DNA from 2 places in the Metabacillus sp. Hm71 genome. Region 1 is predicted to be linked to the other one. Evidence: a T-box and tRNA genes for the amino acid it is inferred to sense, from the RefSeq annotation. Region 1 holds a T-box; the other holds one or more tRNA genes.
The links. A T-box is a leader RNA that pairs with one kind of tRNA and senses whether it is charged. The one in region 1 lies ahead of argS (arginine--tRNA ligase), so its partner is inferred to be a tRNA-Arg.
Positions count from the first base shown of each region.

Region 2: it encodes a tRNA-Arg, which carries the amino acid that the T-box ahead of argS (arginine--tRNA ligase) is inferred to sense. The anticodon was not compared.

Region 1 covers NZ_CM200278.1:1,902,110-1,909,975, forward strand. Annotated here, with positions in the region: gene gvpU (gas vesicle accessory protein GvpU) at 130-543, opposite strand; gene ACSVDH_RS08955 (FusB/FusC family EF-G-binding protein) at 756-1,394, opposite strand; gene ACSVDH_RS08960 (CD3324 family protein) at 1,515-1,799, opposite strand; gene ACSVDH_RS08965 (hypothetical protein) at 2,130-2,417, opposite strand; gene argS (arginine--tRNA ligase) at 2,526-4,214, opposite strand; T-box leader at 4,261-4,471, opposite strand; gene ACSVDH_RS08975 (hypothetical protein) at 4,823-5,158, shown strand; gene ACSVDH_RS08980 (ABC transporter ATP-binding protein) at 5,282-6,058, shown strand; gene ACSVDH_RS08985 (helix-turn-helix domain-containing protein) at 6,082-7,554, shown strand.
Region 2 covers NZ_CM200278.1:4,191,479-4,199,344, forward strand. Annotated here, with positions in the region: gene ilvB (acetolactate synthase large subunit) at 1-1,678, opposite strand, end outside; T-box leader at 1,803-2,055, opposite strand; tRNA gene ACSVDH_RS20795 (tRNA-Arg) at 2,665-2,741, opposite strand; gene ACSVDH_RS20800 (metallophosphoesterase) at 3,023-3,535, opposite strand; gene ACSVDH_RS20805 (XTP/dITP diphosphatase) at 3,552-4,145, opposite strand; gene rph (ribonuclease PH) at 4,142-4,909, opposite strand; gene ACSVDH_RS20815 (GerMN domain-containing protein) at 5,032-6,102, opposite strand; gene racE (glutamate racemase) at 6,274-7,089, opposite strand; gene ACSVDH_RS20825 (MarR family winged helix-turn-helix transcriptional regulator) at 7,099-7,548, opposite strand; gene gerE (spore germination transcription factor GerE) at 7,757-7,866, opposite strand, start outside.

The DNA.
Region 1 (7,866 bases):
TAAGCAGTGAAAATGTATCATCATGTAATACATAGGATACATACATTTCTGAAACATACATGCTGATACTCTATTAAAAATAAAACCCCCAAACGGTTTTGAAGGGGATTTTATTGCCTGATGGTGTTTTTAGTTAAGTAAATCGAAAGAAAAGCCATCTATTGATGAAATTCTACCTCTCCACCAGGAGCCATTAGGTAATTGAGTTGGTTTACTGTGATACTTGGCATGTTTTAAGTGAATGAAGGTTTTTAAACTTCCCTTTTGCTCTTTTTCTGCCTCTTCTTGTTTTTGTTTGGCGTAAGCTTCTTTTAAATCACCGAATTTTTTTGAAATGATTTTTGACATTGTACTGTCCTGAAGGTGTTTGGAAGCTTCTGTTACGCCTTCATAGTAGGCGCTTGCTCCAATTAATGTCCCTGAAATAATCGCCCCTTGGACACTTAGAGTTACTTCTACTTCGATTCCATCTTCTTCAACCAAATCTAAGAACATAAGAATAATGGCATCATCAGTGCCAGTTTGTTGTTCCTTATTGGCCATAACATCCACCTCACAAATGAAATACGTATGTATATCATGCCCTTAATAGATAAATTAAACCTCAAGATCTTTTCTTCGAAGTATTCTGATAAAAGTTATTTCGATCATTTCAGGGATATCGTTAATTGGATTTGTTGTTTACTTAAGGTATGTATGAAGGATTAATGGCGCAATAGGTACTTGATCAACAAAAAACAGATTTGATCTACTGCTTAATGATTCATGTGCTCAATAAAATCAGTTAATTTCTCATTGTTGATTAGTTTTTGGTTGCATTCCATGCTGTCTTGACATATATATTGTCCCTTATTAATGTAGGTTCCCTTTACGGAAGGCTTAGATTCAGTAATAAACATACCTATTTGTCCATGGGAATTACATAATGAACAAATTCCTTTCTTATGGCTGTTTTTAAATGTCCCTTTTATTCCAATTAGTTTATTTTCTTTAACAAAAACAAGATATTTTCTTTCCGAAGCTTGATCTGTCCAGCCTAAATAGGAGATTTCTGTAAAATCAATTTTTTCAAGATTTGGGAGCTTTAGCTTTTTTACCTTTGGAAATAAATTTTTCAAGGATTTATCACTTATTTCTTTAAAAGGAATAACATAAGGCTTTAATCCATGTAAAAACGTTTCTGCTTGTTGTTTTTCTTTTATGGTCTGAATGAAATAGAGTAATTGTTCTTGCTCCTTATTTAAGTCAGGAAATAATTCATATACTTTTTCGATTGCAATTAATTTAAGAGCACTTAAAACCCCTGGATCTTTTGTGCTTGAATGTCCATTTAAAAGAATCTGTGTTTGTTTCTTGATAAAATGAAATTGATAACTTTTGATAAAGGGTTCCATCGTTATCACTCCTCCTACAAAATTTCAACATTATATCTCCTTTTACTTTAAAATCTTAGTCTGCAAAATTATAGGTAAAAAACAATTTAGAAATAAAATAGCCATATAAAAAAGCACTGTTTATGAATCAGTGCTTTCAAATGTTTTTGAGTAGACTATTTTTTTTATCGTTTCAATCGAGAGAAAAAATTCATCGGCTAATTGGTCAATCTCATTTCCGTTTTTGAAAGATTTTTTTATTTTAGCATTTCGGTCATCTATTAATTGTCTGCTACCTGAGTTTGATCCCCATTTTTGATGATTCCTTTTTGGTTTAGGAATATAAACAGTTTCTCCTTGTACATACTTTTGGATTTCTTTGATCAATTCTTCAGGTAATACGCGACTTGCATTTACATATTTCATTTCCGCTCAGCCCCTTATTTTTTATAAATCAAAAAATAAGTGCAAAGCCGAAATATTAGTCAAGCAGTCGATTATTATGGGCGATATTTAGTAATTAGACCGTCCCATGCAAAGAATCGCCTTCCTAATACCAGGCTTTGCATGGGGTGTTAAAGTCATAGGTGAAGGTTTCATGTTCACCATTTGAAAGTCACCTCTTTAAATCGTTTTATTCACTTACAATATCTATTTTCCTATAATTAGTAAAAAAAATAAACACTATTTTATTTTTGCTTGTGCTTAATTCTAGGCAAAACAAACTTTAGGCAACCAGAGATGATTGCCTAAAGTTTAACGAGAGTCATTATATGGTTCTTCAGTATTTATACTTTTTTCATCGTGTGGCGGATGTGCATTCGGAAATTGCCTTGGCATATCCTCGTGCAAAATGCGGTTTTCATAAGTAAAAGCGCTATAAAATTGTTGTCCATGCTGCCATGGTGTATTTTTATTTTCTACCTTTTTATTCTTACCAATTGGTGAGCCGAAAGAACCTTCCGGGAATTCTTCAGCTGTTAAGAAGTTTCTTTGGGTTTCAACATTTGAAAAATCTGTATATTCCTCATCATTGCTTAACATAGGAACACCTCCGTGATCTGGCTTTTGATTAGTTTGACCACAGTGGAGGAATTTATTAGTTCTTTAATTGAAATTGAAAAACATCAGTACTTTTCTTGTGATAAAAGACTACATTTCTTCAGGAGCAGTGATCCCAAGCAATCTTAAACCTTCACACAAGACGGTTGTAACAGATTTGACTAAAGCGATACGTTGCGCCTTTTGTTCATCATCAGCTAATATCTTCACAATGCCATAGTATTTATTGAATTCTTGTGAGAGATCAATCAAGTATTTGGCGATTTGTGATGGTTCATATAAAGTCATGCTTTTTTTAATGACAGCAGGGAAGTCCATCAGCATCTTTACTAATTCCCAGCTTTCCTCTTCATCTAACCCTTCAGCTTGACTATCTTTTGCTCCCCCAGCTTTTCTTAAAATGGAACAAGCTCTGGCATGTGTATATTGCACATATGGTCCGGTTTCGCCTTCAAATTTCAGCATATCTTTTAGTGAAAATTCAATATTATTTAAGCGCTCATTTTTTAAGTCATGAAAAATTAAAGCTCCAATTGCAACTTGCTTCGCTACCTCATCTTTATTTTGTAAGCCTGGATTCTTCACTTCAATGTTTTCTTTTGCTAAAGAAACGGCTTCACTGATGACATCCTCCAAAAGGACAACCTTGCCTTTTCTCGTCGACATTTTCTTGCCATCCTTTAAAATGAAGCCGAATGGAACGTGGACTAAATCGTTTGCCCAGTTATATCCCATTTTCTTAAGAACAAGAAATACTTGTTTAAAGTGCAGGCTTTGTTCATGACCGACAACATAGATTCCTTTTTTGAAATGGTAGGTTTCTTGTCTATATAATGCTGCTGTTAAATCCCTTGTTGCATAAAGGGTAGCCCCATCTGATTTTTTTAGTAAACATGGCGGTAATTCATACTCATCTAAATGGACGACTTCTGCACCATCAGAGGTTGAAAGCAGCTTTTGATCATTGAGTAGTCGGAGAGTTTTCTCCATTTTATCGTTATAAAATGCTTCACCATGGTAGGAATCAAAGGTAATCCCTAATAACTTATAGATTTTTGAAAACTCTTGGAGAGACTCTGATCTAAACCATTCCCAAAGCTTGGTTGGTTCCGCATCACCATCTTCAAGTTTTTTAAACCAGATTCTCGCTTCTTCTTCAAGATGTTTTTGTTGTTGGGCTTCTTCATGAAATTTTACATAAAGGCTCAGCAATTCCTTTATTGGGTTTTGCTTTACTTGCTCCTCATTTCCCCATAGCTTATAAGCGACAATCAATTTTCCAAACTGGGTGCCCCAATCCCCTAAATGGTTAATTCGAATTGCATTATACCCACATTTTTCAAAAATATGGGCAAGTGAGTTTCCAATTACAGTTGAACGTAAATGCCCCATTGAAAAGGGCTTTGCAATATTAGGAGATGAAAAGTCTATTGTTATGTTTTTGCCATTTCCAATGTCGGATGAACCATAGTGTTTCCCTTGGTCAAGAATCGAAGTAATCACTTCATTGCTGACGAGTTTTTTATGAAAAAATCCATTAACATAAGGTCCATCTGCCACTACTTTTTCAAACATTGGATGATTGATGCGAGTTGCAATTTCAACAGCAATCTGGTTTGGCGTTTTCTTTAAGGTCTTTGCCAACGTGAAGCAAGGGAATGCGATATCACCTTGAGTAGAATATCTAGGTTTTTCAATTAATTCTAAAATATTTTCAAGAGAGAGAATGCCGTTTAAGCTTTTCGTTAATTCTTCAGCATATATGTTTAGTAAATCCATCTTCTTTATCACCTTTCTTTTGAAAATAAAAAAATCCCGTCTCTAAACTAGAGACGAGATTTGCCCGCGGTACCACTCTTATTGTTCATTAAGAACCTTCTTTTCCTTGATATCGAGGTGTTCCCCGGCTGGACCTACTATAATTTCGGAGCAGCTTCTCAGAAGTGCGCTTCATTTTACATCATCCATTAGGCTCCCACCATCCCTAACTCGCTTTGGATTTTCTGTAAAATTACTCTCTTCGTCATCGAACGAAATGATCTTTTTAGCGATTATAAAGAATTTACGGAAAGAAAGCAATGGGCAATTTTCATAATGAGGAGAAGAATTAGACATCTCTTGCCCATTATCTAAATTCATTACCAGAGATTTATGGTAATAAAATGGTATTTATAGTAGTATTTTCTTATGTATTTTATGGATAGATGGGAATGTTTAAAATGAGTAAGAAGAAAAAGAAAAAGAGTAACCAAACAGATGTTATCATGATGACATTTGGAAAGAACTCTTATGTAAAAAACAATGAAACCGATATGATCTTTGCATGGTCTCATCCTATCATTTCGTGCAGGTTATGTATTAAGTATTTTTTTTAATGGGTGGTGTCTGTGGATTCATCTTTAGCCCCAACGGTACATCGTTATTTCGTGTTTTTTTGTACATTGGTCTTAACATCATTTTTGTTGATTTATATTGGGGTAGGGATTGGAGTAGCCTCAAATAATGAGCCGGATGGTATGAGATTAATAACCGAGATTCCTATGACTGTAGGAATGGCATTTTTTTGTATATTTGGATTATTGTTTGTTACGCGTTTTGTTATTTCATTTCTAGAATTAATTAGAGTCTTTAAAAAGGATCATTTATTTCTGTATGGCTTGGGAGTTATACTTGTATATGGGTTTATTATCATGATGGCAATTGGAAGTGCTTTGGATATTTAGGTTAATCATTAATAGATTGACTGCATATGAGAATAAAATCTAGATTTATTGATTCATAGGCATTCAATATTGCTTGCCATTTATTTAGACATACAAGAAAAGGAGGAGGCAAAGGTGTCAGCAATAATAGAACTATCTAACGTTTCGTTAAAGAGAAACGGACACTGGCTGTTAAGAGAAATAAATTGGAAGATACATAAACAAGAAAACTGGGTGCTTTATGGGTTGAATGGTGCGGGAAAGACAGCGCTATTAAACATGCTTTGTGCATACTATTTCCCTACAACAGGTAGTGTTACCGTTTTAGGAAAAGTGTTTGGTAGAGACTATTTAGCAGAAAAACTGCGGCAAAAAATTGGTTTGGTGTCTTCAAATTTACAGCAAAAGCTCTATCCGTCAGATACGGCATATCAAATTGTTTTAAGTGGAGCATTCGCTTCCATTGGTTTATATGAGGAACCTACAGATGAAATGAGACAAAAAGCAATTGGACTGCTGGAGGAACTTCATTGTTTGTCCTATGCTGATAGAGCTTATGAAACTCTTTCACAAGGTGAGAGACAGCGGGTACTAATTGCCAGAGCATTAATGGCAGACCCTGAGCTATTAATCTTGGATGAGGCGACAACTGGCTTGGATTTTCTTGCTCGTGAGCAGCTGTTGGCAGCATTGGAGACGATCAATAAACGCGAAAATGCCCCGACATTCCTATATGTCACACACCATGTAGAAGAAATTCTCCCCATTTTCTCCCATACGCTTTTGTTGAAAAAAGGTGAGGTGTTCGATTCGGGACGTACAGATGAGATGATTTCAGAAGAAAAACTCTCGCAGCTTTTTGAACTTGACGTTTTCGTAAATTGGGAGAATGGACGTGCTAGTTTAAGGAGAAAACTGTAAAAAAAGCTTTAGGAGTTGCAGGGATGAAGATTTATCTGGTAGCCAAAGATGGACTTGAAGCACAAGGGATACGTTGGATCATACAATCACATGTCACAGGAATTCAGTTGACGTCATTTGAAGAAATAAAAGAACTTTCCAATGTTATTAAGTATGAAAAGCCAGACTTTGTCATCATAGATATGGATAAATGGGCTTGGAAAGATGACCCTTTAAAAGAAGTGCTGCAAACTAAACAAATCCGCTGGTTAGGGATCTCTTCGGAGAGAGTGTTTCAGGTTGCCTATCGCGGCCTGAGCCTGCATGCGGAGGATATTTTGTTTAGGCCGTTTTCCCCTGGAGATTTAATTAAACAAGTTCAGCAATTACGTTTTCAAATTCGAAATCGTAAGCAAATTCCGGCTGGCAGTAATGAGGAGGAGAACGATCATATCGATATCGATTATGCTGATTTTTTCTTGACTGACAAACTCCATCCGCAATCGGTTATCATGTCGGCATTTATCACCCCAAATGGGCATGCATTGCCTTATGTATATGAAACACTGCAAGAGTTCCCTTTTACTGGAAAGTATCGGTTTTTTGCCTTATCTCAATTTATATTAGGGATTCATGAAACAGAGGAGCAATCACATCTAAAGGAACAGTGTCGAGCATTTCTTGCAAGCTGGAAGGAACAAATGGAGGAACCCCTTGCCCTTGTATTGAATTCACCTGCAGGAAAAAGCACATTAAAGGAAATCTATCGACAAACAAAGGAATTAACAGAGCAAGTGTTCTTTGAAGGGTATGACATTATTTTGGCGGGAGATGAACGAGCAGGATGGCGGGATATGGATCCTTTTCTGACACCGCTCGAACAGCGTCAGTGGATTGAAATGCTTGAAAAAAGAGATACTAAAGCGATTCGCGAATGGGTAGAACATGAATTTTTCACCTATAAAAAACCGTATCCAAGCCCTGACATGGTACGAATCAGATTGACAAGTGTTTTGGCGCAAATCCGCAGGTATATGAAGGCATATAAGACAAATGAAGCAGACTGGGAAATCGCCTACCACACTGTCTTTCAGCAAATTATCCGAAATCCGGTCATATATCAAATTGTTTCTGAACTGCTTACATTTGTCACCCATCTGCTTGCAGCAAGGAATGACAGTCACCAGAAGGGCACAGAGACACTTGTCGAAAAGGTAAAAGACATGATGGAAGCAAATTTTTGGGATGCTCAGTGGAATTTGGCTGCATGTGCTCAAGCACTCAGGATCAATAAAAGCACGCTTAGCCGTCGCTTTGCTGCAGAATCTGGACAATCGTTTCGAGATACACTGCATCAAATGCGGATTCGGGAAGCAAAACGGCTTTTGCAGGATACTGAACTTTCGATAGAGGAAATTTCACGGTTAACAGGCTATACACATCAAACGTATTTTAATACGAAATTCAAACAGCTTGAAGGGTGCACACCATTTGCCTATCGTTCAGGAATAGAGTAACTATTTTCCTGCAAGTATAACAAATGCCGTGTCTTTTTCATATTATAGTGGAAGATATGGCGCTTAATCCCAATCTTAACGGTCAGTAATCCCCACTTTAAGATTCAAGTAAAGCAAAGAAATCAAGTGGAGGGAACTGCCCGTAAATATTCCGATAAGTCTCGCTAACCATCAGTGGGATAAAGAACATCCCACTAATGGAAGTCTCGCTTTATGAAAAATATGGTTGACACTCAATTTTCAAGCGCTTACAATGAAACTAGTTATTAGCTATTAGAGTATTTTAGATAAATAGTAAGTGAGAAAGAGTTG
Region 2 (7,866 bases), 2.3 Mb from region 1:
CTACCATTGGATAGACGTTTTCATCTTTGCTTACTCGTATATCTAATAAGACCGGACCGTCAGAAGTAATGGCTTCCTTTAATTTCTCTTCCCAGCCTTCAGTTCTTTCAATGCGAACGCCTTTAATGCCATAAGCTTCTGATAATTTAACAAAATCAGGTTGTGAAACAAATTTTGATTCTGAATAGCGTTCTTCATAGAATAATTGCTGCCATTGTCTTACCATTCCTAAAGCAACATTGTTTAAAATGACAACTTTAATTGGTAAGTTCAATTCATGGATAACTGATAATTCTTGAAGCGTCATTTGGAAGCCGCCATCACCTAAAACAGCAATAACTGTAGAATCTCTATCAGCTAATTGCGCGCCGATTGCAGCTGGCAAGCCGAAGCCCATTGTACCAAGTCCGCCAGATGTTACCCATTTATTTGGATTTTTAAAATTATAATATTGTGCCGCCCACATTTGATGCTGACCTACATCGGTTGTTACGATCGCTTCTCCATTCGTCCATTCATGGATTAGCTCTAGAACCTTTTGTGGTTTTAACTCAGTGTCTTCCTCATTATAAACAAGAGGATATTCTTGCTTATTTTTAGCAAGCTGGTCATTCCATTCCTTTTGATCACCTTGTTTGCCTTCTTGTTTAATTAGCTGTTCTAATACTAGCTTTGCATCACCAACGATCGGAATTTGTGTTGGAACATTTTTTCCAATCTCAGCTGGATCAATATCAATATGTGCTACTGTAGCTTTTTTAGCGAAATGCTCTAAGTTGCCTGTAACCCGGTCGTCAAATCTTGCCCCAACGCTGATTAATAAATCACAGTCATAAAGTGCCATGTTTGCGGTATATGTGCCATGCATTCCAGCCATTCCTAGGAATAGAGGATGATCAGCCGGAAAACCGCCTAAGCCTAGCAGCGTGTTCGCAACAGGTATTTGTTGTTGTTCAGCATATTCTGTCAATTCTTTTGAAGCATTTGCATGTAAAACACCTGCGCCTGCAAGAATCACTGGTTTTTTAGCGCGGCTTACTGCTTCAACTAATTTTCGAATCTGCAAATAATTCGGTTCACAAGTTGGTTGATAACCTGGCAAGTTGACAGGCATATCATAGCTGAAATCCCCTTCAACAGTTGCAATGTCTTTAGGAATGTCAATTAAAACAGGACCTGGTCTGCCAGTTGTTGCAATATGAAATGCTTCTTTAATAATTCTTGGAAGCTCGCTTACTTCACGAACTTGATAATTATGCTTTGTAATAGGAGTTGTAATTCCTAATATATCAGCTTCCTGGAAAGCATCTGATCCGATAACACTAGAAGCAACCTGCCCTGTAAAGACTACTAATGGTAATGAGTCAATCATCGCATCTGTCAAACCTGTAACTAAGTTCGTTGCACCTGGGCCTGATGTTGCAATGACAACACCTGGTTTTCCAGAGACACGAGCGTAACCTTCCGCTGCATGTATACCGCCTTGTTCATGTCGAGTTAATACATGGAACATACCAGAATTATATAGACTATCATAAATTGGTAAGACTGCTCCGCCAGGATATCCGAAAATTACTTCTACTTTTTCCTGCTTAAGTGCTTCAATTAGCATTAAAGACCCCGACATTGTATTTGTACATTTGGCAGTTGAGCTGTTCAACTGTACATTTGTACTCATTTTCTTTCCTCCCTTAGCAGGCTACTTTTAGCCCTTTGTTTTAGTTTTTCTGTTCTTGCTTGACTAAAAACAGCATATAAAAAACCTTCCCACCCCTCATAAGACTCCACAACAATTTGTGTGCCAAAGGGGCAAAAAGGTTAATAAACTTTTCGCGGTACCACCCTTCTTCATGGCCAAAAATGACCACCTTACGAACAGATCCACTGTTCACTTTGATAACGAGTACCGAAGAATGGGACTCGGTTAATCTTACTGTTGTTTCAGATTAACACTCAGAGGCGAGTTCATCATTTGGGAGTATCACCGGCTTCCAGCTACCCCGGTTCTCTGTAGATTCTTTACCAAAGACTACTTATCCTCTTCACCGTTTTCCTATATGCAGTTTATTAGCCAGTTTGAAGGCGATAATCCTTCAAGTGCTTATAATATCCAAGGGTGAAAGATCACCCAGTTCTCATAATTTGTTTTATTTTTTAATATATCCCTTCTAGCGAGTGAAAATCCACTAAAAGAGAAATCTCAAAAAGTTAGCATCAGAACATCTGAATGAAAGGAGAAATTCTCATTTTATTTAAGAATTTTCTACACTTTTTTAAATGTTCGTGTAACTTTATTTGAACTTATATTACGCTCTAGAAAAGCAAGTGTCAACAGTGTTTTATGAATTATTTGATAATTTAGATTTATCGGATTAGTTGTATCCGCTTTCATTGTTGATATGCTTGGAATGACTTTTTTAAAAAAATTTTGAAGAATTTTTAAAATCCGCAACTGCGGAAATCGTAGGATAGAAGAAGAATGTTAAGCAGGAGAGCTTGACAAGTAAAAAAGTGATCTTTGATAAAAATGATGTTACATGAAATTCGAAAGAAAATACACAAGTTTGTAAGGTTATATCCCACTATTTTTTAGATAAGACGTTAGCTTTTCAAATAAAAAAACCCTTCATAATATGATGAAAGGGTTTGATATGTATTGTTTGATGGCGTCCCAGGAGAGATTCGAACTCCCGACCGACGGCTTAGAAGGCCGTTGCTCTATCCAGCTGAGCTACTGGGACTTAATTTATAAAAAATATAAGGTTTTAAATACTAAATTTGTCGTCGTCCCGATTTCAAAAAGATGATTCAAGATGCAGCTCAATCGGTACGCTGATGCCATTTCAAGGCAGCATATTCGTTCGTGCTCTATCCAGCTGAGCTACTGGGACTTATTTTAAGGATACAGATTTCAATTTCAAATATCACTAGCGACATTTTTCATTATATTGATATTTAATTTAAAAGTCAATATTATTATTAAATTTTTTAAAGGAGAGGGAGATCTCTCCCTCTCAAATATTTAATTTAGGGTTACTTGCTGAGAAAGTTCCTCAACTTTCTGTCCATTCACTTCATAAAACGTAACTTTTGCGGTGTTTTTTTCAATAGTAAGTATAGCATATGTCTTTTGTCTTCGCATCGCAGGAAGTCTGATGCTTCCGGGATTTATAAATAATATGCCATCGATCATCTCAGCACCGGCGATATGTGAATGTCCAAAACATGCAATATTCGCCTTTTTCTCTAATGCACGGTATTTTAAATTCATTAATGTAGCTTTTACATTATATAGGTGGCCATGTGTCATATACAAGGTGAAACCATTTACATCTACTATGATCTCATTCGGCAATTCAGAGCCAAAATCACAATTCCCTTTAACACCTTTAAAAGAACTTAATTCTTTACTGTCTGCCGGGAGCTCAGAATCTCCACAATGCAGCATAAAGTCCACTTCTGTTTTATGGCGGTTTTTTATGTCCTCGATTTCTGCTGTTAAGCCATGGCTATCACTCATTATTAAAACATTCATAAATACGCGCCCCATTTTATATTTGTTTAATAACTTCCAAGATCTTTTTTATAGCCTCTGCCCGGTGACTTATCCGGTTTTTTTCCTCTTTCGGTATACTTGCCATTGTCTGATTTAACCCTTTCACAATAAAGATTGGGTCATATCCAAAACCATTTTCTCCTTGCTGCTTCATTGCGATATACCCTTCACAAGTTCCCACCACCGTTTTTGTTTGCTGTCCAGGTATTGATAAGGCCAGCGCACAAATAAATCTTGCAGAACGGTCCTCCATGCTTTTAACACCAGTTAATTCTTCTAATACTTGGCTGATATTCGCTTGATCATCTTTTGCAGGTCCAGCATATCGAGCAGAAAAAATCCCCGGCCTGCCGCCTAAATAATCAATGGCTAAACCAGAATCATCGGCAATTGTCATGCGCTGATAGGCTTCCGAAATAGCTTCTGCTTTCAATATGGCATTTTCCTCAAAAGTAACCCCTGTCTCTTCAACATCAATTGAATCAGGGTAATCTAATAGAGATTGAACATGGAAGCCTATTGGAGATAATAATGCTTCAAATTCTTTTACTTTCCCTGGATTTTTTGTTGCAATAATGATTTCCTTCACTTTGCACCAACCTGCTTTTTGATATTTTCTGTCACGATGAGTGAAAGATCGCCAAGCGCCGCTTTTTGATGTTCGATAAGAGCTAATATTCCTTCTTCAGCCAGATCAAGCAGACAATTTAATTGCTGTCTTGAAAATGTTGCTTCTTCTCCAGTACCTTGCAATTCAACAAATTGACCTTGCGATGTCATAATGACATTCATATCGACTTCTGCACGTGAATCTTCAACATAATCTAAATCTAAGATTTCTCCATGCTCATTGTCAACCCCTACTGATACAGCAGCAAGGTAATCTGTAATTGGCAGCGCCTTTATTTTCCTATCAGCAACCAATTTCCCAAGCGCAATCGTCATAGCAACAAATGCACCTGTGATTGAAGCTGTCCTTGTTCCACCATCAGCTTGAATAACATCACAGTCAATCCAAATAGTGCGTTCACCTAATTCCTTTAGATCAACAACTGCTCGTAATGCTCTACCTATTAAGCGCTGAATCTCCATTGTCCGACCACTGATTTTCCCTTTTGAGGACTCTCGAATTGTACGCTGCTCTGTTGCCCTTGGAAGCATGGAATACTCAGCTGTAATCCATCCTTTTCCTTCACCTCGCATAAACGGCGGCACTCTATCCTCAATACTGGCATTACAAATTACCTTTGTATTACCGAAGGAGATTAAGACGGAGCCCTCTGGATGAATAACAAAATCTTTTACTATATCTACTTTCCTCAACTGATCCTTAGCACGGCCATCATGTCTCATTCTTTAATTCCCTCCAATGAAAGTCCATTAAATTCTGTAAAATTATGTACAAGAAAGAAGAGGTAGCTTTGTTATAAGCATACCTCTTTTTACCCTTTTTATAGTATATCAAAAACGTGCTATTAAAAACTACCTGTGTTCACTTTAGCAGGTCTTGTAACAGGCTCGGTCAACTTTTCACCATTCTCTCTCACTAATTCTGCTTTTCCATTTACTGTTACAGCAACACTTTCGACCCCTTCTTGCTCAGTTAACGTTAATACCAGTGATTGGAGAACCTCTGATGAAATGATTTTTTGTTCTTCATCAAAACTTCCATAAATTGATTCATTAAAATCTAAGGTTACCTTTCCATCTTCATATTTAGGCGCGCTTAATAATTCAACATCATTTTGGAAGCCGCTAATTAAACCTGTTGAAGGTGAAGGTCCCTCAATAAGCTCTTTTACTGCAGCAGCGATTGGATCTGTTTCCGTATTACTCACCCGCTTTGTAACAGGAACATAGTACTGTTGCCCATCAGCTTCAGCCGTGTAATAAACGGTTAACGGATGGGTATTTGTAATATCAACAACATCTGTAGAATCATGATTAATACCGCTTTCTCTACTCACACCATCCTGAATTGGTGTTCCATTTACAGGCATTTCCTTCTGCTCATGGCCATTCACCCAAATCTTTACCTTTTCCACATTATCAAACTGTGTTAATGTCCATGTAATTGCTTGTAAAATTTTTGCTTCATCTTCTTTTTTATAATCATTGAATTCCTTAGAAAAATCTGCAATGGCTACACCGTCTTTAATATCAACCCCTAATACTTGAGTATCTTGCGGTAGTACAGCTCGAAAACCATTTGGAAGAATATTTGATATTGGTCCGCCTTCTACTAAGTATTCTAATGCTTGTTTTGCGACACTTTTCGTTTTTGGTAGGTTCATTGAATAAGGGACAACCAATCCGTTTTTATCGATTAAATATAATTGACTTGTCACACTTTCCTCTGATGCTTCATCTGATACACCCTCTACATTTCCCTCTGAATTTAACTGTTCAGCGTCATCTGTAAGGGTCACATCTTGTGGTGGATCAATTTCTTTTGCAGCTTGTTCAGCATTAAATAAACCACAACCAGAAAGTAACATAGATGATGCAATAACCGTTATTGCTATCTGTTTGTTATATTTAGACATTCTCATCCCTCCAAAGGCAGTTTGTACTACTATGTATACGAGCTATTATTTGTTTTAGACCGATTTTTTGTACAAACTTTCATGAATAGCTACTCGCATTCTTGGAGGGTACCGTATGGGCACACAAGGAAAGAGGCTGCTCAATTGAGACAGCCTCTCTCTTCGTATCTATTAAGATTTCAGTTGCACATCCAATTTGATTGATTTGACACACTCTATTTCATGTTCAAACCATTTTGTTGCAATTTTTTCAAACAATTCTCTTGGACCAGTTGTTAAAAATAAATGCTGTTTTTTACCTGAGGATTGGTTTAATGCCTTTTTAAACGACAGAATTGTACTAACTTCTCTAGCAGTTTCATCCCCAGAGCAAATGATTTTTACTGCTTGTCCCATGAATCTTTCAATTTGCGGCTGAAGAATTGGATAATGTGTACAACCGAGAATTAACGTATCTATAGGAGAACCTTTAAGTGGTGCAAGAGTTTCTTCAACGATTAAATCCGCTTCTTCACCTTCATACTCACCACTCTCAACAAGTGGGACAAATTTAGGACACGCTAAACTTTCAACTGTTAATCTACTATTTAATGTTTTAAGCGCTGTTTCATAGGCAGCACTTTTAATGGTATTCACCGTACCAATAACACCGATATGATGATTTTTTGTTACTTTAACAGCTGTTCTAGCTCCGGGAAATATAACGCCAATAACAGGTATATCAACATTTTCCTGAATTTCCTGCAAGGCAATCGCTGTTGCTGTGTTGCATGCAATGACTAGCATTTTTATATGATGATTCTCTAATAAGTAATTTGTCATTTCCCATGTAAAACGACGTACCTCTTCAGCTGGTCTCGGGCCATATGGACAACGCGCTGTATCACCTAAGTAAATGATTTCTTCTTTTGGTAATTGTCTCATAATTTCTTTTGCTACTGTTAATCCGCCGACTCCCGAATCAATAACACCAATAGGACTTTTCAAACAATCGCCTCATTCTTCTCTCATTTCTTGTTGCAATTTAATTAACGATTTTTCTAGTAAGATCACTTCATCTTCCTTGAAATGAACAAGTATATCTTTTAAGTAATTTTGACGTTTATGAATCACTTCTTCGATAATTCGTTCACCTTCTTCTAATAGATGAATTCGTACAACTCTACGATCTTTTGGGTCTTTCACTCTAATAACCAATTGATTTTTTTCCATACGATCAACTAAATCTGTCGTTGTACTACACGCCAAATACATTTTATTAGATAGCTCGCCAATTGTTAAGTCCCCATTTTCCCAAAGCCATTGTAAAGCAATAAATTGCGGGGGTGTAATAGCATAATCACTTAATATTTCCCTGCCTTTTTGCTTAATAATAGCTGATATATGACGCAGCGCTTTTTCTAAATCGGCTACGGTTTGTTCATTCACACTTGCATGATTTGTCATTACATTCAAAACCCTCACTAATGAAATAGTGAGGATGACTCTTACACAAGATTTTATAGCAATCTAAGTCATCCTCATTTCATATTTTCCATGTTTTCCACAAAAAATGCAAGCTGCATGAGGACGATCAGATCAACCCAATAATAAAAAAACGATCATTATATAAATAATAACCGGCTTCCTTACTGAAAAGGTTAGCCGGTATTGGTTAGAGCTCTAGTTCACCCATTCGAAGGAGCTCGACAACCGCTTGAGAACGTCCCTTAACACCAAGCTTTTGCATTGCATTCGAGATGTGGTTTCGAACCGTTTTTTCGC